2 regions of the Amycolatopsis sp. NPDC005961 genome follow, and region 1 is predicted to be linked to the other one. Evidence: riboswitches for the same ligand, from Rfam matches in the RefSeq annotation. Region 1 holds a riboswitch; the other holds the start of a gene.
What was found. Region 1 has a riboswitch for thiamine pyrophosphate ahead of thiC (phosphomethylpyrimidine synthase ThiC). Riboswitches for the same ligand answer to the same signal wherever they lie in the genome.
Positions count from the first base shown of each region.

Region 2: linked by a shared signal. The riboswitch ahead of ABZ342_RS34340 (thiamine ABC transporter substrate-binding protein) and the one ahead of thiC (phosphomethylpyrimidine synthase ThiC) in region 1 are both predicted to bind thiamine pyrophosphate.

Region 1 covers NZ_JBEXVF010000019.1:125,689-136,562, reverse strand. Annotated here, with positions in the region: gene ABZ342_RS19820 (glycoside hydrolase family 15 protein) at 1-1,931, opposite strand, end outside; gene ABZ342_RS19815 (trypsin-like peptidase domain-containing protein) at 2,131-3,042, shown strand; TPP riboswitch at 3,081-3,202, shown strand; gene thiC (phosphomethylpyrimidine synthase ThiC) at 3,196-4,830, shown strand; gene thiD (bifunctional hydroxymethylpyrimidine kinase/phosphomethylpyrimidine kinase) at 4,827-5,627, shown strand; gene ABZ342_RS19800 (DUF6338 family protein) at 5,570-6,298, opposite strand; gene ABZ342_RS19795 (hypothetical protein) at 6,295-6,471, opposite strand; gene ABZ342_RS19790 (helix-turn-helix domain-containing protein) at 6,552-6,947, opposite strand; gene ABZ342_RS19785 (NADP-dependent oxidoreductase) at 7,039-7,962, shown strand; gene ABZ342_RS19780 (phosphatidylinositol-specific phospholipase C domain-containing protein) at 7,959-8,969, opposite strand; gene thiD (bifunctional hydroxymethylpyrimidine kinase/phosphomethylpyrimidine kinase) at 9,075-9,902, shown strand; gene ABZ342_RS19770 (ion transporter) at 9,962-10,768, shown strand; gene ABZ342_RS19765 (MarR family transcriptional regulator) at 10,765-10,874, opposite strand, start outside.
Region 2 covers NZ_JBEXVF010000051.1:2,606-13,479, forward strand. Annotated here, with positions in the region: gene ABZ342_RS34305 (exonuclease SbcCD subunit D) at 1-653, shown strand, start outside; gene ABZ342_RS34310 (SMC family ATPase) at 650-3,601, shown strand; gene ABZ342_RS34315 (DUF1737 domain-containing protein) at 3,617-3,808, shown strand; gene ABZ342_RS34320 (AlkA N-terminal domain-containing protein) at 3,816-5,213, opposite strand; gene ychF (redox-regulated ATPase YchF) at 5,316-6,398, shown strand; gene ABZ342_RS34330 (hypothetical protein) at 6,395-6,721, shown strand; gene ABZ342_RS34335 (4a-hydroxytetrahydrobiopterin dehydratase) at 7,168-7,452, opposite strand; TPP riboswitch at 7,485-7,593, shown strand; gene ABZ342_RS34340 (thiamine ABC transporter substrate-binding protein) at 7,615-8,664, shown strand; gene ABZ342_RS34345 (iron ABC transporter permease) at 8,733-10,289, shown strand; gene ABZ342_RS34350 (ABC transporter ATP-binding protein) at 10,289-10,874, shown strand, end outside.

The DNA of each region.
Region 1 (10,874 bases):
GCGGCCGACGCCGGGTCGCCGAGCGTCAGCTCGTACTCGCCGCGCTCGCCGGCGAGCAGCGGCCACAACCGCCCGAACGTGGTGCGGCTCTCGGCCGGGAAAGTGTAGTCCCACGGCGAACCGTCGGCCTGCTCGCCGTACCCGTCCTTCGTGTACCGGTGCCAGAACTGCCCGGTCGGCGTCGTGAACGCGATGTCCTTGTCCGTGACGCGAATGCTGTTCTTGATCACCGGGTCGTCCGCACGGTAGACGCCGAGCCGGACGAGGTCGAGGAAGCCCGCGTCGGTGACCGCGCGCTGGTCCATCGTGACGCTCGAGTTGCCGAGGTTGTACGTCGTCCCGGCGTTCGCGTCGGCGTCCTTGGTCAAGCGGACGAAGTACGGGTCCTTCGACAGCGGCCCGTTCGTGGTGATCGTCTGCTTCGGCAGGTCGGCCTTCATCTTGTCGGCCGCGGCGAGGTAGCGGGCCGCGTCGGCGGCCGCGCCACTGTGCGAGGCGAGGTCCGCCGCGCAGACCAGCCCGGCGATCACCGACGCGATGGTCGACGGGGACCAGCCGTCCTGCTCCTCCCAGCGCTCCTGCTGGGTGTACGGCGCCCGCTGCCCGTTCGGGCCGACGTAGCCGATGATGAAGTCGGCGGCCTTCCGGACGCCGGGCCACAGGTCGGTCCGACCGAGCTGCTGGGCCAGCACGATCGGGAAAGCGGTTTCGTCGAGCTGGATCGACGTCCAGTACGGGACGCCGTCGACGCGGCTGTTCTGCGGCATGTGCCCGTCGGCCTGCTGCTGCGTGCCGAACATGTAGCTCACCGCGCGGTTCGCGGCGGCCTGGTCGCCACCGGCGGCCAAGCCGGTCGCGATCTGGTAGAGGTCACGCGGCCAGACCAGGTGGTAGGTGCCCGACGGCGACCACTCCGGGTCGTTGTTCCCGAAGCGCCACGGCATGCTCGGCGACGCGATGAAGGCGCCCGGGTGGTGCTTGTCCTCGCTCGCGGCGAGGGTCAGCATCGACGCCTTGTAAAGGTCGCGCTCGGCGTCGGTCTTCAGCGACGACGGCGGCTTGCTGACGCCGCGCAGGTACTGCTCCCAGCCGCGGTCGTACGCGCGGGTGATGTCGCGGACGCCGCGTCGCTGCGACGCCTGCGCGCTGCCGAGCGCGTCGGCGGCCTTCGCGCCCATGCCGAGCGTGAGGGTGACGTGCCGGTTGCGGACGCCGTCGGCGCTCGTCTGCCCGGTCAGCACGACATTGCCCTTCGCGGCGGTGTCGTAGGAGTTCAGCTTGAAGGTCTTGGTGAGCTGCGTGTTCCCGTCGGACGCGCCCGCGTAGCCGACGCTGGTCTTCACGAAGGCGGGTTTCGCGGTGAGCGCGGCGGCGTTCGTGGCGTCCTGCGCGGAGACCGCGTCGCCCTTGCGCGCGGCCGAGTCGTCGGAGCCGTCGTTGGTCAGGTCCGGGTCGGCGACCGCGTAGAGCTGGTAGGGCCGCCCGGTCAGCGACTGGAAGTCGACGTCCACAAGCACCGTCGTGGCGGCCGGGTCGGTGACGTAGGTCTTGCGCAGGCGCCAGCGGTGCTGGTCGTCGGTGATCGTCTGCTCGTAGGTCAGGCTGTCGTCGTCGGTCCGCCGCACCTGCTGCGCCTTCTCGGCGTAGTCGAGGTCGGCGAAGCTGCGGCCGTCCGTGACGACGAAGTTCATCGACCGGACGCTCGGCGTCGACAGGTCCGGGTAGTAGACCTCGGACATCTGGCCGCCCTGGAGGGTGAACCAGACGTTGGACGAGCGGTCGTGAGCCGTGCCGAAGCCGGTCTTGTTCGCGGGCAGCCAGCTGGGATGGGCGCCCGGGGCGCCGGGAGCCTCGCCCTGTGCCACCGCGATCCCCGGTATCAGGCCGGTGACCAGCAGCCCGGCGAGGGCGCCGAACATGAGTTTGCGCATATCAACCCCACAGAAAGTCACTTCTGCACCGTTACAGAAGCGCCTGGAAGTGTCTCGCCGATCCTTCACCGGCGCATGGTCCGATCCGGTGAACCACTGACCGTCACTGGTCCGGGCGGCGGTTCACGAACAGCGAACGGACTTCGCGCGCTTTCCGGCGCAGACTTGTAGTACCTGCAACGGTGTAATCGAGGTGCTCATGGAAGACGCGATGGACGCCTACTCGCGGGCGGTCAGCACGGTCGCCAAGACCGTCACCCCGCACGTCGCCGGGGTCCAGCTCGCGCGCGGCAGCGGCTCGGCGGTCGTCTTCGCCGACGACGGCCATCTGCTCACCAACGCCCACGTCGTCAGCGACCACCGGCGCGGCGTCGCCACCTTCGCCGACGGCAGCGAAGCGCCCTTCGACGTCGTCGGCTCCGACCCGCTCTCGGACCTGGCCGTGCTGCGAGCGCGCGGCGAGACGCCGTCGGCGGCCGTGCTCGGCGACGCCGATGACCTCGTCGTCGGGCAGCTCGTCGTGGCCATCGGGAGCCCGCTCGGCTTCTCCGGCACCGTCACCGCGGGCGTGGTCAGCGCGCTCGGCCGGGCGCTGCCGGTGCGGCAGGGGCGCACCACCCGGGTGATCGAGGACGTGATCCAGACCGACGCGGCCCTCAACCCCGGCAACTCCGGCGGCGCGCTCGCGGATTCCGCCGGCCGGGTCGTCGGCGTCAACACCGCGGTCGCCGGCGTCGGGCTCGGGCTCGCGGTGCCGATCAACGCGACGACCCGGCGGATCATCGACACGCTCGTCGTCGAAGGCCGGGTGCGGCGCGCCTACCTCGGCGTCATCGGCGTGCCCGCGCCGCTGCCCGACGACATCGCCGAGCGCACCGGCCAGAGCGCCGGGCTGCGGGTCCGCGAAGTCGTCTCCGGCGGCCCCGCGGACCGGGCGGGCCTGCACGCCGGCGATCTCGTGCTGACCGTCGGGCGCGCCCGCGTCTCGGACGCCCAGGGCATCCAGCGCCAGCTGTTCGCGGAAGTGATCGGCACCGCACTCCCGATCACCGTGCTGCGCAACGGAGCCATGGTCGACGTCTACGCCACTCCGGCCGAGTTGGTCGGGTGACTTGAGTATCGCGCTCCGGCGTGGCATGGTCGGTGGCACAACACCAACGCGGGAGCTCGCGCCATGGCGGGCTGAGAGGGTGACTTGCGTTTCGCAGGCGTCACCGACCGCATGAACCTGACCGGGTAATGCCGGCGTAGGGAGTGAAAGTCGTTGACGACGCTTGAGAACAAGGACGTCTCCGTCACGACCGGGCCGATCACGGGCTCGCACAAGGTTTATCACCAGACCGAATCCGGACTGCGGGTTCCCGCGCGCCGGATCGACCTCTCGAACGGCGAACACTTCGACGTCTACGACACTTCGGGCCCGTACACGGATCCGGAAGCGTCGATCGACGTCCACAGTGGACTCCACCGGCTGCGCGCCGGCTGGGCCGACGGCCGTGAGCACAACACGCAGCTCGGGTGGGCCAAACAGGGTGTCATCACGCGGGAGATGGAGTACATCGCCGCCCGCGAACGGGTTTCTCCCGAGTTCGTGCGTGACGAGGTGGCCAGCGGCCGCGCGGTGATCCCGGCCAACCGGCGCCACCCCGAGTCCGAGCCGATGATCATCGGCAAGAACTTCCTGGTGAAGATCAACGCCAACATGGGCAACTCGGCCGTCTGGTCGTCGGTCGAGGAAGAGGTCGACAAGATGGTGTGGGCGACCCGCTGGGGCGCCGACACGATCATGGACCTCTCCACCGGCAAGCGGATCCACGAGACGCGGGAGTGGATCATCCGCAACTCGCCGGTCCCGGTCGGCACCGTGCCGATCTACCAGGCGCTGGAAAAGGTCGACGGCGAACCGGAAAAGCTGTCGTGGGAGATCTACCGCGACACGATCATCGAGCAGTGCGAACAGGGTGTCGACTACGTCACCGTGCACGCCGGCGTGCTGTTGCGCTACATCCCGCTGACCGCGCGGCGCGTCACCGGGATCGTCAGCCGCGGTGGGTCGATCATGGCCGCGTGGTGCCTCGCGCACCACCAGGAGTCGTTCCTGTACACGCACTTCGAGGAACTCTGCGAAATCCTGCGGCAGTACGACGTCACGTTCTCCCTCGGCGACGGCCTGCGTCCCGGCTCGATCGCCGACGCGAACGACCGCGCCCAGTTCGCCGAGCTGGAAACCCTCGGCGAGCTGACGCACATCGCGCGCTCGCACGACGTCCAGGTGATGATCGAGGGCCCCGGCCACGTGCCGATGCACAAGATCAAGGAGAACGTCGAGCTGGAGGAACGGCTCTGCGGCGAGGCGCCGTTCTACACGCTCGGTCCACTCGCGACGGACATCGCGCCGGGCTACGACCACATCACGTCGGCCATCGGCGCGGCGCAGATCGGCTGGTACGGCACGGCGATGCTGTGCTACGTCACGCCGAAGGAGCACCTCGGCCTGCCGAACCGCGACGACGTCAAGACCGGCGTGATCACGTACAAGATCGCCGCGCACGCCGCGGACCTGGCCAAGGGGCACCCGTACGCGCAGGAGTGGGACGACGAGCTGTCGAAGGCCCGCTTCGAGTTCCGCTGGAACGACCAGTTCAACCTTTCGCTCGACCCGGACACGGCGCGTTCGTTCCACGACGAGACGCTGCCCGTGGAAGCCGCCAAGACCGCGCACTTCTGCTCGATGTGCGGGCCGAAGTTCTGCTCGATGCGGATCACGCAGGACGTCCGCAAGTACGCCGAGGAGCACGGTCTGTCCACTGTGGAGGCCATCGAGGCCGGGATGGCTTCGAAGTCGGCGGAGTTCACCGAGTCCGGCGGCAAGGTCTACCTGCCCGTGGTGCAGCCGTGACACCGCCCACCGCCCTCACCATCGCCGGGTCCGACTCCGGCGGTGGTGCGGGCATCCAGGCGGACCTCCGCACGTTCTTCGCGAACGGGGTGCACGGGCTGGTCGCACTGACCGCGGTCACCGTCCAGAACTCGTTGGGTGTCCAGGGTTTCACGGAGATCCCGGCCGACGTCGTCACCGCGCAGATCAAGGCGGTGGCGTCCGACATGGGCGTGAACGCGGCGAAGACGGGGATGCTGGCGACCGCCGAGATCATCCGCGCGGTGGCGAAGACCCTGGACGAGCTGGGGATGGGCTTCCCACTGGTGGTCGACCCGGTGGCGGCGTCGATGACGGGGCACGCTCTGCTGCGCGAAGACGCCCTGGAGGCGATCCGCACTGAGCTGTTCCCACGCGCGACGCTGATCACACCGAACCTGGATGAAGTCGGGCTCTTGACCGGCATCTCCGTTTCCGACGCGGCTTCCCAGCGCGCGGCGGCGGAGGCGCTCCTGGAGTTCGGCCCGCAGTGGGTGCTCGTCAAGGGCGGCCACATGCAGGGCACGCGGGAGTGCGTGGACCTGCTGACGGACGGCAGCTCGTACGTTTCGTTGAGCGGCCCGAGGTACGAGACGAACAACACCCACGGCGGCGGCGACACGATGGCGTCGGCGATCACGGCTTCACTGGCGAAGGGCGCCTCGGTGCCGGACGCGGTGGCGGCGGGGAAGAAGTTCATCGAGCGCTGCGTGGCGGAGGCCTACCCGCTCGGCGCGGGAGTGGGCCCGGTCTCACCGTTCTGGGTGCTGGACCGCTGAACCACGCGCTTCGACCCGGTCTTCTGCGGCACCGGTCGGTATTCGACGCTGATCACCTCGATCTCAGAGCCACGGAGGATCACGCGATCGTAGACGTCGGGCAACGCGGTCAGCGTGCTGTCGGAATCGGGCCTGACGGCCAACGGCTTGCGGAGGAGAAGCTCGCGGTCGCCCACCGGCAGGTCGGCCGTGAAGTTCTCGACCTGCCCGGTGTAGACGAGACCGCTGGTCAGCCGTACCCGGGCGAACACCGCGTGACCGGCCGGCACCCCTTCGCGGAACGCCAATCCCCAAGCGCTGACCTTCCGGAACGCCTCGCCCTCCCGCCGGGAAAGGATCATGTGCAGTCCGAACGCCAGCAGGTGTGAGAAGACGGTCGCCGCCAGGATCGTCAGGACCACGCGGCCGTAGTGGTCCGCCAAGTAGGCGGTGCCCCCGACGATCATCGCGCGGGGGTTGAAGAACAGCGACGGGAACAGCCACTGCACGCACAGCAGCACCACCAAGGTCACCAAGGTGAACCCGAGGCTGCCGAGCGCCACCCGGCCCACCTCGCGGAAGGCGGACTCCGCGACCTCGACCCGGCGCCGCGCACTGAGCAGGTCGAAGAACAGGCCCGGCGCGACGATGATCAGGAACAGGATGACGGCGAGCCAGGTGCCGGGGATCATCCGGGGTAGTCGGGCGGGTTGGGGTCGTCATCCGCGCCGGTGGGAATGGACGTGCCGTCGGGATCGGGCTTTCGGTCCTCCGGCTTGAAGATCTCCCGGAGCACGTCGCGCGGGGCGGTGAGAACCCCGTTGAGCACGGCGAGAACGCCTTCGAGCACAACAATCACCTCCACGCGGAGCACAGCACCTCGTGAGTCGCCGCGGCGGGAGGAACTGTTCCCGGTTCCGGTGAATCGTTACCTGTACGCGTCGGTCAGCGGACCGGCTGCAGCTCCCGGCCGTCGTAGGACTCGCGTGCCGAGCGGATGCGGTCGAAATTCGCCTGGGACCACGTGCTCAGCGCCACCAGGTGCGCCCCCACCTCCGTGCCCATCTCCGTCAGCGCGTACTCCACCGTCGGGGGTGTTGTCGGGTACACCGTGCGCGTCAGGAAGCCGTCGCGCTCCAGCTGGCGGAGGTTCTGGGTCAGCATCTTCTGGCTGATGCCGTCGACCGCGCGGCGCAGCTCGCCGAAGCGGTGCGGGCCGCGGGCGAGCGCGCCCAGCATCAGCGCCGTCCACTTGTTGGCCAGCAGGTCCAGCACGTCGCGGCAGGGACAGCTCCGGAGGTAGACGTCCCAGGGTCCGTCCTGTTCACAGGTGGTTTCCATCAGGTACCTACTTCACCTATTAGTGCCTTCTGGCGAAAAGTGCCTACCCATCCGAGTATAGGAGGCGACCCCGAACAGAAGGAGTGGAGCAATGCGCATCGTGACCCAGGAGACCCTCGGCGGGCCGGAGGTGCTCCGCGTCACCGAGGCACCGCGCCCGGAACCCGGGCCGACGGAGGTCCTGGTGCGGGTGCACGCGGCCGGCATCAACCCCGTCGACTGGAAGGTGCGCGCCGGCGGCGGGTTCCTCGGCGAACCGCCGTTCACCGTCGGCTGGGACGTCGCCGGCGTCGTCGAACAGGTCGGCTTCGGTGCCACCGGTGTCCGGGAAGGCGACGAAGTCCTCGGCATGCCGTGGTTCCCGCGCCCGGGCAACGCCTACGCCGAGTACGTCACCGCGCCCTCGCGGCACTTCGTGCGCAAGCCCGCCGGACTGTCGTTCGCCGAGGCCGCCGCGCTGCCGCTGGCCGGGCTCACCGCCTGGCAGGGGCTGGTCGACGTCGGGAACGTCCACAAGGGACAACGTGTGTTCGTCGACGCCGCCGCGGGCGGGGTCGGCCACCTCGCCGTGCAGATCGCCAAGGCACGCGGCGCGCACGTCATCGGGACGGCCAGCGCCGGCAAGCACGACTTCCTGCGCGAACTCGGCGTCGACGAGCCCATCGACTACCACGACAAGACCGTCACCACGTCCGATGTGGACGTCTACTTCGGACTCGTCGGCGAGGAGAGCGACCTGCGCTGGCTCCCCGCGATCAAGGAGGGCGGCCTGCTGATCGCCGTGCCCAGCGGCGTCGCGGACCGCGTCGAAAAAGCCGCCGCCGCAAGGAAGGTACGGACCGAACGGATCCTCGTCGAGCCGGACTGCGGCGGGCTGACCGGCCTCGTCGAGCTGATCGAGACCGGTCAGCTGAAGGTCCGCGTCGAGCAGACCTTCCCGCTGGAAGACGCCGCCAAGGCGCACGAGCTGGGTGAGTCGGGCCGGGTGTCCGGCAAGCTCGTGCTGACCGTCTAACCGCGGGCGAGCACCTGCGGCAGGACCGTCGTGAGCCCGGTCCAGTCCGACGTGATGACCGACGCGTGCTGCTTCGCCAGGTCGGCGACACGCTGGTTGGCCTGGTCGACCGTCGGGTTGTGCGCGTCGATCGCGGGCGCGACGTTCTGCCCGTCGGTCATCACCACGTAGTAGTGGTTGGCGTCGTACCACCACGGCCCGGTCTGCGTCACCCACGCGTTCGCGTCGCCGTCGAACACGACGAACCACGGCTTGAGGTCGGCGGTGTACTTGTCCCGCGGGTCACCGCCGGCCGCGCCGTGCACGGTCGGGAAGATGTTCGCGTCGCCGAGCTTGCCCGCGTTCTTGAGCCCGACCAGGTACCGCGCGTACTCGACGTCGGTCTTGAGCGTGTCGGTCGGGTTCTGCTCCTCCACGGTGCCCGGGATGATCTCGGTGATCACCCGGCCCCGCAACGCGTCCACGGACGGCCAGTTGTCCGCCTTCGCGGCGTCGTCGAGCGTGGCGTAGCTCCCGAGCAGCTCGGCCGGCCGGAACGCGACACTGCCGAGGTGCGAGCGGAACGTCGCGTCCAGCTCGTCCGGGCCCATGCCGGTGTTGTCCGAGAAGCCCGTCTTCATCTCGAGCTTGAGCGTGATCGGCGTGTGCCCCGGGTGGGCGGCCAGCCAGATCCGGATGTCGTCGAGGCAGTACTCGAGGTTCTTGTTCTTCCCGCCGGTGTACAGCTGCGACGCCGAGGTGGCCGCGACGCAGTTGTTGTTGTTCCCCAACGGGTTCGAGTGGCTGACCTTCCACTCGTGGGTGAAGAAGTCCGGCCAGACGTCGAGCTCGATCAGCGACGACCCGGCGTCGAGCGCCTGGGCCAGATAGCCGTAGGCCGCCGGGTCGTACGTGTTGTGCACGCCGACCGTGGTGACGTGGGAGAGCTTTGGGCTGTCCGCGTTGGCAGCAGTCGCTCCCGAGAACGTGAGAGCTGCCGCGAGGAGGACCACCGAGAAGAGCTTCATCCAGGCTCCTTCGAACGTGAGTAACGTTCACAATGTCTCACCGTGGTTGACTCTTGATGAAGGAAAAGCGGCCGATTGGCCTAGACCAGAAGTCGGGAAACCACCATGACGACGAGCCCGCCCACCGCGTTGACCATCGCCGGATCGGACTCCGGCGGCGCCGCCGGGCTGCAGGCGGATCTCCGCACCTTCCTGACCTGTGGGGTCCACGGCCTGGTCGCGGTCACCGCCGTCACCGTGCAGAACACCCTGGGCGTGCACGACCGCGCCGACCTGCCGCCGCACATCGTGGCCGGGCAGATCGAAGCCGTCGCGGCGGACATGGGCGTCGGCGCGGCCAAGACCGGCATGCTGGCGTCGGCGGAGATCATCCACGCGGTCGCCGCCGCGTGCGACAAGGCCGGGATCGGCCGCGACGAGAAGATCCCGTTCGTCGTCGACCCGGTGGCGGCGTCGATGCACGGCCACCCGCTGTTCGACGACGCCGGCCTGCGCGCCCTGCGCGACGAACTCCTCCCGCGCGCGACCGTGCTCACGCCCAACCTCGACGAGGTCCGGCTGCTCACCGGCATGACGGTGACCGACCGCGAAGGCATGCACACCGCGGCCGTCGTCCTCCACCGGATGGGCCCGAAGTACGTCCTGGTCAAGAGCGGCCACCTGCAGTCCGACCCGGAGTGCGTGGACCTGCTGTTCGACGGCTCGACGTTCGTGGAGCTGCCGGGGCAGCGCTACGCGACCCCGCACACGCACGGCGCGGGCGACACGATGGCGTCCGCGCTGACGGCGGGCCTGGCCAAGGGCATGCCGGTGGTCGAAGCGGCGCGCTACGGCAAGTGGTTCGTCTCGCACGCCGTCGAGCACGCGTACCCGATGGGAGCGAAGGTCGGCCCGGTCTCGGCCTTCTGGCGGCTGGCACCCGAACAGCGCTGAGCACCCGTCCGGTTACCATCCCTGCGTTTACTGATTCTTGACTCACGCGAGGGGCGGCCTTGACCGGACGCGAGCGGACGGCGAAGGTCCTCGAGGACCGCCGCTTCCAGAACTTCATCATCGCCGTGATCGTGGTCAACGCGACCACGCTCGGCATGGAGACGTCGACGTCCCTGATGGACGGCTACGGGACGCTCCTGCACACCCTCGACCACATCGCGCTGGGCATCTTCGTCACCGAGCTGCTGGCGAAGTTCTACGCCTACCGCGGCGCCTTCTTCCGCGACAACTGGAACGTCTTCGACCTGCTGGTCGTCGGCATCGCGGTGATCCCGGCGACCGGTCCGTTCGCCGTCCTGCGGTCGCTGCGCGTGCTCCGGGTGCTGCGGCTGATCTCGGTCGTGCCGTCGATGCGCAAGGTCGTCTCCGGGCTGCTCGCGGCGATCCCCGGCATGGCGTCGATCGCGGCGCTGCTCGCGCTGATCATCTTCGTCGCCGGTGTGATGGCGACCAAGCTGTTCGGCGTGATCTCGCCGGAGAACTTCGGCGACCTCGGCACCTCGCTGTTCACGCTGTTCCAGGTGATGACCGGCGAAGCGTGGCCGGACATCGCGAAGGAGATCATGGTCCAGGCGCCGATGGCCTGGATCTTCTTCGTCGTCTACATCCTGGTGTCCAGCTTCGCGGTGCTGAACCTCTTCATCGCCGTGGTCGTCAGCGGCATGGAGGACGAGCTGCGCCAGGACATCCGCGAGGAAGAGGCCAAGCAGGCCGCGACGCAGGCCGAAGCCAACCGGGAGATCCTCGAGGAGCTGCGCGCCGTCCGCGCGGAGCTGGCCGAGCTGAGGCGGGAGCAGGCCGCTTAGCGGTCCTCGTCCGCGATCAGCGCCTCCAGCGCCGGGAGCGCCGCCGTCAGGGCTTCGCGGTGCTCGGGCGTCAAGCGGTCGAGACGCCGGTTCAGCTCCTGCACCC
Region 2 (10,874 bases), on a different contig from region 1:
GGCCGGGGACGCGGTCGGTCGTGCTCGCGCACGCGTTCGTCACCGGTGGCGCGCCGACCGACTCCGAGCGCACGATCGCGGTCGGCGGCGTCGAGCAGGTGCCCGGCTCGGTCTTCGACGGCGTCGACTACGTGGCGCTCGGCCACCTCCACGGCCCGCAGACGCTCGCCGAGCACTTGCGGTACTCCGGCAGTCCGCTGGCGTACTCGTTTTCCGAGGCGCGGCAACGCAAATCGGTCTGGCTGGTCGACCTGGACGCGAGCGGCCTTGGCGAGGTCCGCCGGCACGAACTGCCGGTGCCGAGGGCGCTGGCGACTCTCCGCGGTCCGCTCGAAGACCTGCTCGCGGACCCGGCGCACGACGAGTTCCTCGAGCACTTCCTGTCGGTCACGGTCACCGACCCGGTCCGCCCGGTGGACGCGATGCGGCGGCTGAAGCAGCGGTTCCCCCACGCCGTCCACCTGGAGTGGGAGCCCGAAGGCGGCTACGGCGGTGCCCCGCTGCGGTACTCCGACGCCGTGCGCGGCCGGTCGGACATCGAGATCTCGCGCAGCTTCCTCGACGACTGCCGTGGTGCCGCCCCGACCGAGAGCGAAGAGCAGCTCCTGTTCAAGGCCCTGGAAGCGGCCGACCGGGGGGCGCTCGCGAAATGAGGCTGCACAGGCTGGAGGTCGAAGCCTTCGGGCCGTACTGCGCACGCGAAGTGGTCGACTTCGACGTGCTCGGCGCCGACGGTCTCTTCCTCTTGCACGGCGAAACCGGCGCGGGCAAGACGACGCTGCTCGACGCGATCGCGTTCGCGCTGTTCGGCGTGGTTCCCGGGGCCCGCAACGAGGCCAAGCGGTTGCGCTGCGACCTGGCCGAGCCCGACCAGGTCACCGAGGTCGCGCTGGAGCTCACCGTGCAGGGCCACCGGCTGAAGATCGTCCGGAACCCGGAGTACCAGCGGCCGAAGCGGCGCGGCGAGGGCACGACCACCCAGCAGGCGAGGGTGTCGCTGAGCTGGGTCGGCACCGCGCCGGCCGGGCTGGCGCCGGAGGGCCTGATCCGGATCGAGGAGGTCGCGCGCACCGTCGAGCGGCTGCTCGGGATGACCGCGGCCCAGTTCTTCCAGGTGGTCCTGCTGCCGCAGGGCGAGTTCGCCCGGTTCCTGCGGTCGGACACGGCCGAGCGCGAGAAGCTCCTGGAACGCCTCTTCGGTACCGAGCGCTTCGCCGACGTCGAACGCTGGTTCGCCGACCTGCGGGCCGAGCGGGGCCGGGAACTGGAGCAGCAGCAAGGAAAAGTGCGTGAGCTGCTGGCGCGCTACGCCCAGGAGGCCCAGCAGGACCCGCCCGAAACCGGCGTCGGCGAGTGGGTCGCCGCCGTGCTGGCGGCGGCCGCCGAACGCGCCGGGCAGGCCGCGGCCGAGGAGGAACGTACGCGCGCGGCGGCCCAGCGCGCGGACGTCCACCTGCAGGAAGAGCGAGCCGACGCGGAGAAGATCCGCCGGGTCCGCACCGCGCACCTGCGGCTCCTCGAGATCACCGAACAGGCGCCGCAACGCGCCGAGTGGGCCCAGGAGGTGGCGGCCGCCCGACGAGCCGCCGGGGTCGCCGTGGAGGCCGACCTGCTGGACCGGCGCGCGGCGGAGCTGGCCGAAGCCGAGCAGGCCGAGAAGGCACGCGGCGCCGAGCTGCGGGAGTTCGGCACCCGGGCGACCGGAGACCTCAAGGCGCGCGCGGCCACGGCGCGGGAAGAGGCCGGCGCGGTCGCGGAGCTCGTCGCCGAGGCCGAGCAGCAGCAGCTCGACATCATGCGGCGGGACGACCGGAAGCTGGCCGCCGTCACGGCCGGGCAGCAGGTCGAAGAGCTGACCGCCGAGCTGGCCGCCATTCCCGGCCAGCTGGCGAAGCTGCGGGATGACGCCCTCAAGGCGGCCGAAGCCGAGGCGAAGCTCGACGGGGCGAAGGCGCGCGTCGAGGAGCTGCGGGCCTTCGCGCGCGACGCGGCCGAACTGCCCGAGGCACGCGCGAAAGTCGCGCGAGGCGAGGCGAAGCTGCGCGAGGTCGTCGACACGCACCAGGCGGCGCGGCAGCACCGGCTCGACCTTCGTGAGCGGCGGCTCGACGGGATGGCGGCCGAACTCGCCGCCGCGCTGCCGGACGGCGCGCCGTGCCCGGTCTGCGGTTCGGCCGAGCACCCGGCGCCGGCGAACCGGAACGTCGAACTCGTCGACGCGGGCGAGGAACGCGCCGCCGAGGAAGCCGAGCAAGCGGCCGACGCGGTGCGGCAGCGGGTCGTCGTCGCGCTCGAAGAGGCGAAAGCGCGGCTGGCGGGCTTGCTGGAACGGCTGGGCGAGCGCACCGCGGAATCGGTCACGGCCGAGCTGACCGAAGCCCGTGCGGCAGTCACGTCGCTGACGCAGCAGGCGGCCGGCAAGGCGAAGCTCGGCCATCAGGTCGTCCTCCTGGAACGCGACCTGGAGCTGCGGACCGAACGTCGCCGCCGGGCCGAGCAGGCGGCGATCGAGGCCACGACCGACGTCCGGGCCCTGGAAGAGCGGCTGGCCGAGCGCGAACGCCGGCTCGTCGCCGGGCGCGGCGAGTTCGCGGACGTCGGTGCCCGGCGGGAACACCTGGTCGGGCTGGCCGAGGCCCTCGAAGGGGTCGCCGAGGCCCGGACGGCCGTCGCGGGCGCCCGCGAGCGCGTCGCCCAGCAGCGCGCGCTGGTCGAGGCGGCGGTCGAGGCGAAGGGGTTCACGTCGCTGAAGAAGGCGCGCGCCGCGATGCTGCCGGACGAGCAGATCGAGAAGCTGGAACAGGGCATCGCGGAGGCCGAGGCCGCCGCGGCGGGGGCCAGGGCGTTGCTGTCCGAGCCGGACCTGTTCGGGATCTCGCCGGACGACGTCGCGGACGTCGACCGCGCGGCCGACGCGGCCGAGGTCGCGCGAGCCCGCGCGGATTCCGCGTACGCGGCGCTGCGGGTCGCGACCGCCCAGCACGAAGAGCTGACCCGGCTGGCGGGCCTGCTGCACAAGGCCCTCGCCGGCCTCGCACCGGCTGAAGCGGCGTACGCCGAGCTGCGCGCGCTCGCGGATGTCGTCAACGGGCGCGGGCAGAACAGCCGGAAGATGTCGCTGCGTTCGTACGTGCTGGCGGCGCGGCTCGAAGAGGTGGCGGTCGCCGCCACGCACCGGCTGCGGACGATGAGCCAGGGGCGGTACTCGTTCGTGCACTCGGACGCGGCCGGGGCGCGCGGCACCCGCGGCGGGCTCGGCATCGACGTGCTCGACGACTACTCGGGCACCATCCGCCCGGCGAAGACGCTGTCCGGCGGCGAGTCGTTCCTGGCGTCGCTGGCCCTGGCGCTGGGGCTGGCCGATGTCGTCGCGGGGGAGACCGGCGGCGCGCTGCTGGACACGCTGTTCGTCGACGAGGGGTTCGGCACGCTCGACGCCGAAACCCTCGACGTCGTGATGAACATCCTCGACGAGCTCCGCGCGGGCGGCCGGGTGGTCGGCCTGGTGTCCCACGTCGAGGAACTGCGGCAGCGCATCCCGACGCGGCTGCGGGTCCGGAAGTCCCGCACGGGCTCGACGGTGGAGGTGCGTGCTGGTTGAGGACAAGATGAAGGCATGACGGACCAGCCGCCGAACGGCCTGCCCCGCTACCGCCTGCTCACCGGCCCGGACGACGCGAAGTTCTGCCACCGAGTCAGCGAGGCCCTCGATCTCGGCTACCGCCTGCACGGCTCACCCGCCGCGACGTTCGACGGCGCCCAGGTGATCGTCGCGCAGGCCCTCCTGTGGCGCGGCGAGCAGGGCTGATGCGGCGTCAGGCGGCGCGCCGGAGGTACATCCCGGCGTACGAGCACCACGGCGTCCACTCCCGGGCTCGCTCCGGCAGCGAATCCGGCGAGATGCCCAGTGCTTCGGCGCCACGCAGAGCGGCGGTGTCCGTTGCCAGGAGGATGTCCGGTGCGCCGAGAACGCGCATCAGGACGTAGTCCGCGGTGGCGCTGTCGATACCGGGGCACGCGCGCAGCTCGGCGCGCAGCTCCGCCGCGTCACGGCCGACGTGCACGTCCAGGCGCCCTTCGGCCAGCGCGACGATTCCCGCGTGCTCGGGCATGGCCGTCGCGACCTGGGCTGCCGTCGGGAAGAGCCGGGTCACGCCCCACTCGCCCGGCACCTCCTCGCCGAGCGAAGCCGGAACCCGGCCGCTGAGCAGGGCCCGAACCACCAGCTCTTCGCCGTCGACGGCGCCCGGGACCCGGATCCCGGGCACGGCCGCCACCACCGGGGCCAGCGCCGGATCGGCGGCGAGGACCCGGGTGACCGCCGCCGGGTCGGCGTCGAGGTCGAGCAGCCGGCGTACGCGGCTGACCGCGCTGCCGAGGTCGCGCAGGTCGGACAGCAGCAGCTCGCAGCGCACGTGGTCCGGCTCCGGCGTCAGCCGGACGATGCCGGTGCCGTGTGCGAGCCGCAACGTCCGTGCGTAGGTCGTCGAAGTCACCTCTTCGACGCCCGGAACTGCGTGCGCCGCGAAGAAGCGAAGCAGCCCGGCAGCGTCGAAAGGCGGCCTGAACGGCAACCGCAGGCTGAGGCGCGTCCCACCCACGTCGCCCTGACGTCCACGTCGTGAAGCCGCGAAGGCGCGAAGCTGCGACGGCGTTGTCGCGAAGACCTCGCGGATCGTCTCGTTGAACTGCCGGACGCTGGAGAAGCCCGCCGCGAACGCGACGTCCGTCAGCGGCAGCCCCGATACCTCGATCAGCAGCCGAGCCGAATGCGCGCGGTGCGCCCGGGCCAGCGCGAGCGGGCCCGCGCCCAGCTCGGCGGTGAGCACCCGGCCGAGCTGGCGTTCCGAGTAGCCGAGCCGCCGCGCGAGACCCGGGACGCCTTCGCGCTCCACCGTCCCGTCGGAGATCAGGCGCATCGCCCGCGCGGCGAGGTCGGCTCGCACGTTCCAGTCCGGCGAGCCCGGCACGGCGTCGGGCAGGCAGCGGCGGCAGGCGCGGAAGCCGTTGGACTGGGCGGCCGCCGACGTCGGGAAGAAGCGGACGTTCTGCACCTTCGGCGTCGACGCCGGGCAGGACGGCCGGCAGTAGATGCCGGTGGTGCGCACCGCCATGATGAACTGGCCGTCGAAGCGCGAGTCGCGGGCGGTGACCACCCGGTAGCAGCGTTCGGCGTCCCGCCAGATCGCCGGAGCGTCGGTTGACGTGACCATGGATCCGAGCATGCCAGCAGGTCAGCGCCGTCGCTGGCGGAAATCCGACGCGGCGCTGGGCGCGTGGGCCCCGACCGGGCGAGACACGTAGACTGCGGGATCGTGAGTCTCACCCTCGGTATCGTCGGCCTGCCCAACGTCGGCAAGTCCACCCTGTTCAACGCGCTGACCCGCAACGACGTGCTCGCCGCGAACTACCCGTTCGCGACGATCGAGCCGAACGTCGGCGTGGTCCCGCTGCCGGACCCGCGGCTGGACAAGCTCGCCGAGCTGTACAAGTCGGAGAAGACCGTGCCGGCCGTCGTGTCCTTTGTGGACATCGCGGGCATCGTGAAGGGCGCGTCCGAGGGTGCCGGGCTGGGCAACAAGTTCCTGGCGAACATCCGTGAGGCCAACGCGATCTGCCAGGTCATCCGCGTGTTCGACGACCCGGACGTGATCCACGTCGACGGTCGGATCGATCCGCTGAGTGACATCGAGACGATCAACACCGAGCTGATCCTGGCCGACCTGCAGACCCTCGAGAAGGCCGTCTGGCGGCTGGAGAAGGAAGCGCGGACCAAGAAGGAAGCGAAGCCCGCGCTCGAGGCCGCGCAGAAGGCGAAGGAGATCCTCGACAGCGGGCGCACGCTCTTCTCGGCTCAGAAGGACGTCGACCTCGAACTGCTTCGCGAGCACAGCCTCCTCACGACGAAGCCGTTCCTGTACGTCTTCAACGCCGACGAAGGCGTCCTCACCGACGAAGCCCGCCGCGAGGAGCTGGCGAAGCTGGTCGCGCCGGCGGACGCGGTGTTCCTCGACGCGAAGGTCGAGGCGGAGCTGCTGGAGCTGGATGACGAGGAGTCGGTCCGCGAGCTGCTGGAGTCGGTCGGCCAGCCGGAGCCGGGCCTGTACTCCCTGGCCCGCGCGGGTTTCCACACGCTCGGCCTGCAGACGTACCTGACGGCGGGCCCGAAGGAGTCCCGCGCGTGGACGATCCCCCAGGGCGCGACCGCTCCCCAGGCGGCGGGCGTCATCCACACGGACTTCGAGCGCGGCTTCATCAAGGCGGAGATCGTCTCGTACGACGACCTGATGGCGGCGGGCTCGATGGCGGCCGCCCGCGCGGCGGGCAAGGTCCGCATGGAGGGCAAGGACTACATCATGGCCGACGGTGACGTGGTGGAGTTCCGCTTCAACGTATGAGCCGCCCGCTGTCGCCGGCCGAGCGGGAGGTCCTGACCTTCCTGCTCGCTGGCGACTTCCCCGGCGCGGCGGAACTGCGCGCCCAGGCGGAAACGGCCCGGGTCACCGGCCGGTGCGGCTGTGGGTGCCCGACCATCGACCTCGAAGTCGACGCGACCCTGCCGACGGCGGATCTCGATGAGCCGGTCGAGGCCGATGCGCCCGACGGCGGGCTCGTCGTCTTCGCCGACGGCGGGCGCCTGTCCGGGCTCGAGTACTGGACCACGAGCGACGACACCCCGGCGGAGTTCCCGCCCGTCGACCGGATCGGGCGAGCCGGGTAGCCGGAACACCGGCGTGATCTCCGCCGCGCTGAAGATCAGGGCGGCGGAGCTCGGTGCGTCAGCCGAGGAGGCCCATCAGGGCGATCGCGATCAGCACCACGGCGGGGGCCAGGGCGTTGATCCAAGCGCGCTGGGCGGCGGTGAGGCGGGCGGTGGCGGTGCTGTTCATGGCATTTCCTAAGGCCGAAAACCGATGCTTCCGCCCTGCTCAGCGCGCTGATCATGCCCTTTGTTAGCTGCTGTGATCGAACTCACCGGAAGCGCTCAGCCGTCCGAGTGACGGCGAGACCGGACAGTGAACCAGAGCACACCGCCGGCCGCTGCCACCATCGTCGCGAATGCCGCCGTGCCGACCACGATCGCCTGCGTCATAACCGTCTCTCCTAGCAAAGTCGTTTACCGAGAGACGTCGAAACCGCAGAAAAGTGCACTCAGCGTAACCGGGATCACAGAGAAGAAAGCACCTCGTCGATCTCCGACGCCAGCGAGAAGTCCTTCTCCGTCAGCCCACCCGCCGAATGCGTCGAGAGCCGGAACGTCAGCGTGCGCCAGCGGATGTCGATGTCGGGGTGGTGGTCGGCCGCCTCGGCCAGCACCGCGACGCGGTCCACCACCTCGATCGCCTGCGGGAAGCTCGCCAGCTCCACCTCGCGGGAGATGACCTTCCCGGACCTGGTCCAGTCCGCGCTCAAGCGTTCGTCAGCCTCGGAGTCGCTCAAGATTTCCGTCATGTCTCCATCGTCCTGCGTCCTGGACTACGCTGCACGGTTGCCACGGGAGTCCGGTCGAGCCGGGCTGAGAGGCGGGGTCACCCGCGACCGTTCGCACCTGACCGGATCATGCCGGCGAAGGGAGGGCTTTCCCTCCTCGTCCGGTGAAGTGCAGGAGGGTAGATGAAAAGCAGGGCTGTGCGCGCCGCGACGGCCATCGCCGCCGTCAGCGCCGTCGCCGCTGGGTGCTCGCTGTCGGACGGTGACGGTGGCCCGCAGCAGACGCCCACCGTCACCCTCGTGACGCACGACTCCTTCCTGGCTCCGCAGGAGGTGCTCGACGCCTTCCAGAAGCAGTCGGGCATCAAGGTCTCCGTGCTGAAGCAGGGCGACGCCGGCTCGCTGACCAACAAGCTCGTGCTGACGAAGGCCAACCCGATCGGCGACGTCGCGTACGGCGTCGACTCGACCTTCGCTTCGCGCGCGCTCAAGGAAGGCGTCTTCGAGCCGTACACCAGCCCGGAGGCCGATCGCGGGCCGCAGCGCTACGCCGTCGACCCCGAGCACCGGCTGTCCGCCGTCGACGTCGGTGACGTCTGCGTCAACGTCGACACGAACTACTTCACGAGCAAGGGCATCCCGGCGCCGGCGTCGTACGACGACCTGGCCGACCCGAAGTACAAGGACCTGCTGGTCGCCGAGGACCCGGCCACGGCCTCGCCCGGCCTCGCGTTCCTCCTCGGCACCATCGCGAAGTACGGCGAGGCCGGCTGGAAGGACTACTGGACGAAGCTGAAGGCCAACGGCGTCAAGGTGGTCAGCGGCTGGGAAGAGGCCTACACCAAGGACTTCTCCGGCTCGTCCGGCAAGGGACCGCGGCCGATCGTCGTCTCGTACGCGTCTTCGCCGGCCGCGGAGGTCGGCGACGACGGCAAGCCGCGCACCAAGGCACTGCTCGACACCTGCTACCGGCAGGTCGAGTACGCCGGGGTGCTGGCGAACGGCAAGCAGGCCGAGAACGCGCGCAAGGTCGTCGACTTCCTGCTCTCCCAGCAGTTCCAGGCGACGGTCGCGGCCAACATGTACGTCTACCCGGCCCGCCAGGGCGTCGACCTGCCCGCGGGCTGGGCGCAGGTCGCGCCGCTGCCGCAGAAGCCGCAGGCGCTGACGGCGGACCAGGTGCAGGCCGGGCGCGAGAAGTGGATCGGCGAATGGCGCTCGCTCGTGCAGTGACACCCCGGCGAGCACCAGTCCTGGCCCCGCCGCGGACCGCCCGCGGGCTCGGCCTGGCGCTGCTCGGGCTGGCCCCGATCGGGTTCCTGGTGGTGTTCTTCGCGTGGCCGGTGCTGGCGATCATCGCCCGCGGGTTCGCCGCCGGCGGCCTCGACGTCGTCTTCGGTGACGCGCGGACCTGGCAGCTGGCCGGCTTCACCGTGGCGAGCGCGGCGGCGTCGACGCTGGTGGCGATCGTCGCCGGGCTGCCGGTGGCGTTCCTGCTCGCGCGGGTGAAGCTGCCCGGCGCCGGCCTCGCGCGGACGCTGGTGCTGGTGCCGTTCGTGCTGCCGACCGTCGTCGTCGGCCTGGCGTTCCGGGCGCTGTGGCCGGACGGCGGGGTGCTGCCGATCGTGCTGGCCAACGCCTTCTTCAACGTCGCCGTCGTCGCGCGGACCGTCGCCGGGCTCTGGGCGCGGCTGGATTCGCGGACGACCGACGCCGCCCGCGCGCTGGGTGCGTCCCCGTGGCGGGCGTTCCGCTCGGTGACGCTGCCCGCGCTGGCGCCCGCAATCGCGTCCGCCGCGGCCGTCGTGTTCCTGTTCTGCGCCACCAGCTTCGGCGTCGTCCTCATCCTCGGCGGCGCGAAGTACCGGACGCTGGAGACCGAGATCTACCTGCGGACGGTCGACCTGCTCGATCTTTCGGGCGCGGCGGCGCTTTCGCTGATCCAGTTCGCGGCCGTGGTCGCCGCGCTCGTGCTCGGCGGGCTGGCGCGGCGACGCAAGGACGGCGCCCGGATCGGCGCCGCGAAAACACGACGCCCTCGCGGCGGAGAATGGCCGGTGGTCGGCGCCGCGGGCGTCGTGCTGGCCCTGCTGCTGACGCCGATCGTCGCGCTGCTCGTCGAATCGGTGTCCACTCCCGACGGCTGGAGCTTCGCCGGTTATCGAGCGTTAACTACCACCGGTGAGAAGGGTGCGCTGCAGGTTTCCGGCTGGGACGCGGCGCTGAACTCGCTGAAGGTGGCCATCGACGCGACGTTGCTCGCGATGGTCGTCGGCGTGCTCGCGTCCGTGGTGCTGGTGGCGCTGCGGCGCTCGCCCGCGAAAGCCGCGCGCGGCCTCGGCGAGACCATGGACGCCGTGCTGATGCTGCCGCTCGGGGTGTCCGCGGTGACTGTCGGCTTCGGTTATCTGGTCACCCTCGACGCGCTGCCCGGCGACCTCCGGACGTCGCCTTACCTTGTACCACTGGCTCAGGCGCTGGTGATCATCCCGCTGATCGTGCGGATGGTGCTGCCGGTGCTGCGCTCGGTCGATGTCCGATTGCGGCAGGCCGCGTCGACGCTCGGCGCGAGCCCGCTGCGGGTGTGGCGCGAGATCGACCTGCCGCTGACGCTGCGGCCGCTGGTCGCGGCGGCCGGGTTCGGGTTCGTCGTGGCGCTCGGCGAGTTCGGCGCGACGAGCTTCCTCGCGCGGCCGACGGCGCCGACGCTGCCGGTCGCGATCGCGTCGTTGATGGGACGTCCGGGGGAGCTGAACAATCAGATGGCGTACGCCGCGTGCGCGCTGCTGATGCTCGTGACGGTGCTGGCGGTCGCGCTGATCGACCGGTTGGGACGCGGCCGGGTGGGAGAGTTCTGATGGCGCTTTCGGTGCGGGACCTGACCGTCCACTACGGATCGTTCGCGGCGGTCCGCGACGTCCGCCTGGACATCGCCGACGGCGAGGTGCTGGCGCTGCTCGGCCCGTCCGGCTCGGGGAAGTCGACGCTGCTGCGCGCGATCACCGGGCTCGAGCCGTCGGCGCGCGGCTCGGTGAGCTGGGACGGCGACGACCTCGGCGCGGTGCCGGTGCACCGGCGCGGGTTCGGTCTGGTGTTCCAGGACGGCCAGCTGTTCGCCCACCGCGACGTCGCCGCGAACATCGCGTTCGGTCTGCGGATGCACGGTGTGCCGCGGTCTTCGTGGGGTGCGCGGGTCGCCGAGCTGCTGGCGCTGGTGGGCCTCTCCGGCTTCGAACGCCGGCGCGTCACGGAGCTGTCGGGCGGGCAGGCCCAGCGGGTGGCGCTGGCCCGGGCGCTGGCGCCGAAGCCGCGGCTGCTGCTGCTCGACGAGCCGCTGTCCGGTTTGGACGCGGGGTTGCGCGAGCAGCTGGCGATAGACCTGGCGGACCTGTTGCGGCGCAGCAAGATCACGGCGTTGCTGGTGACGCACGACCAGGAGGAGG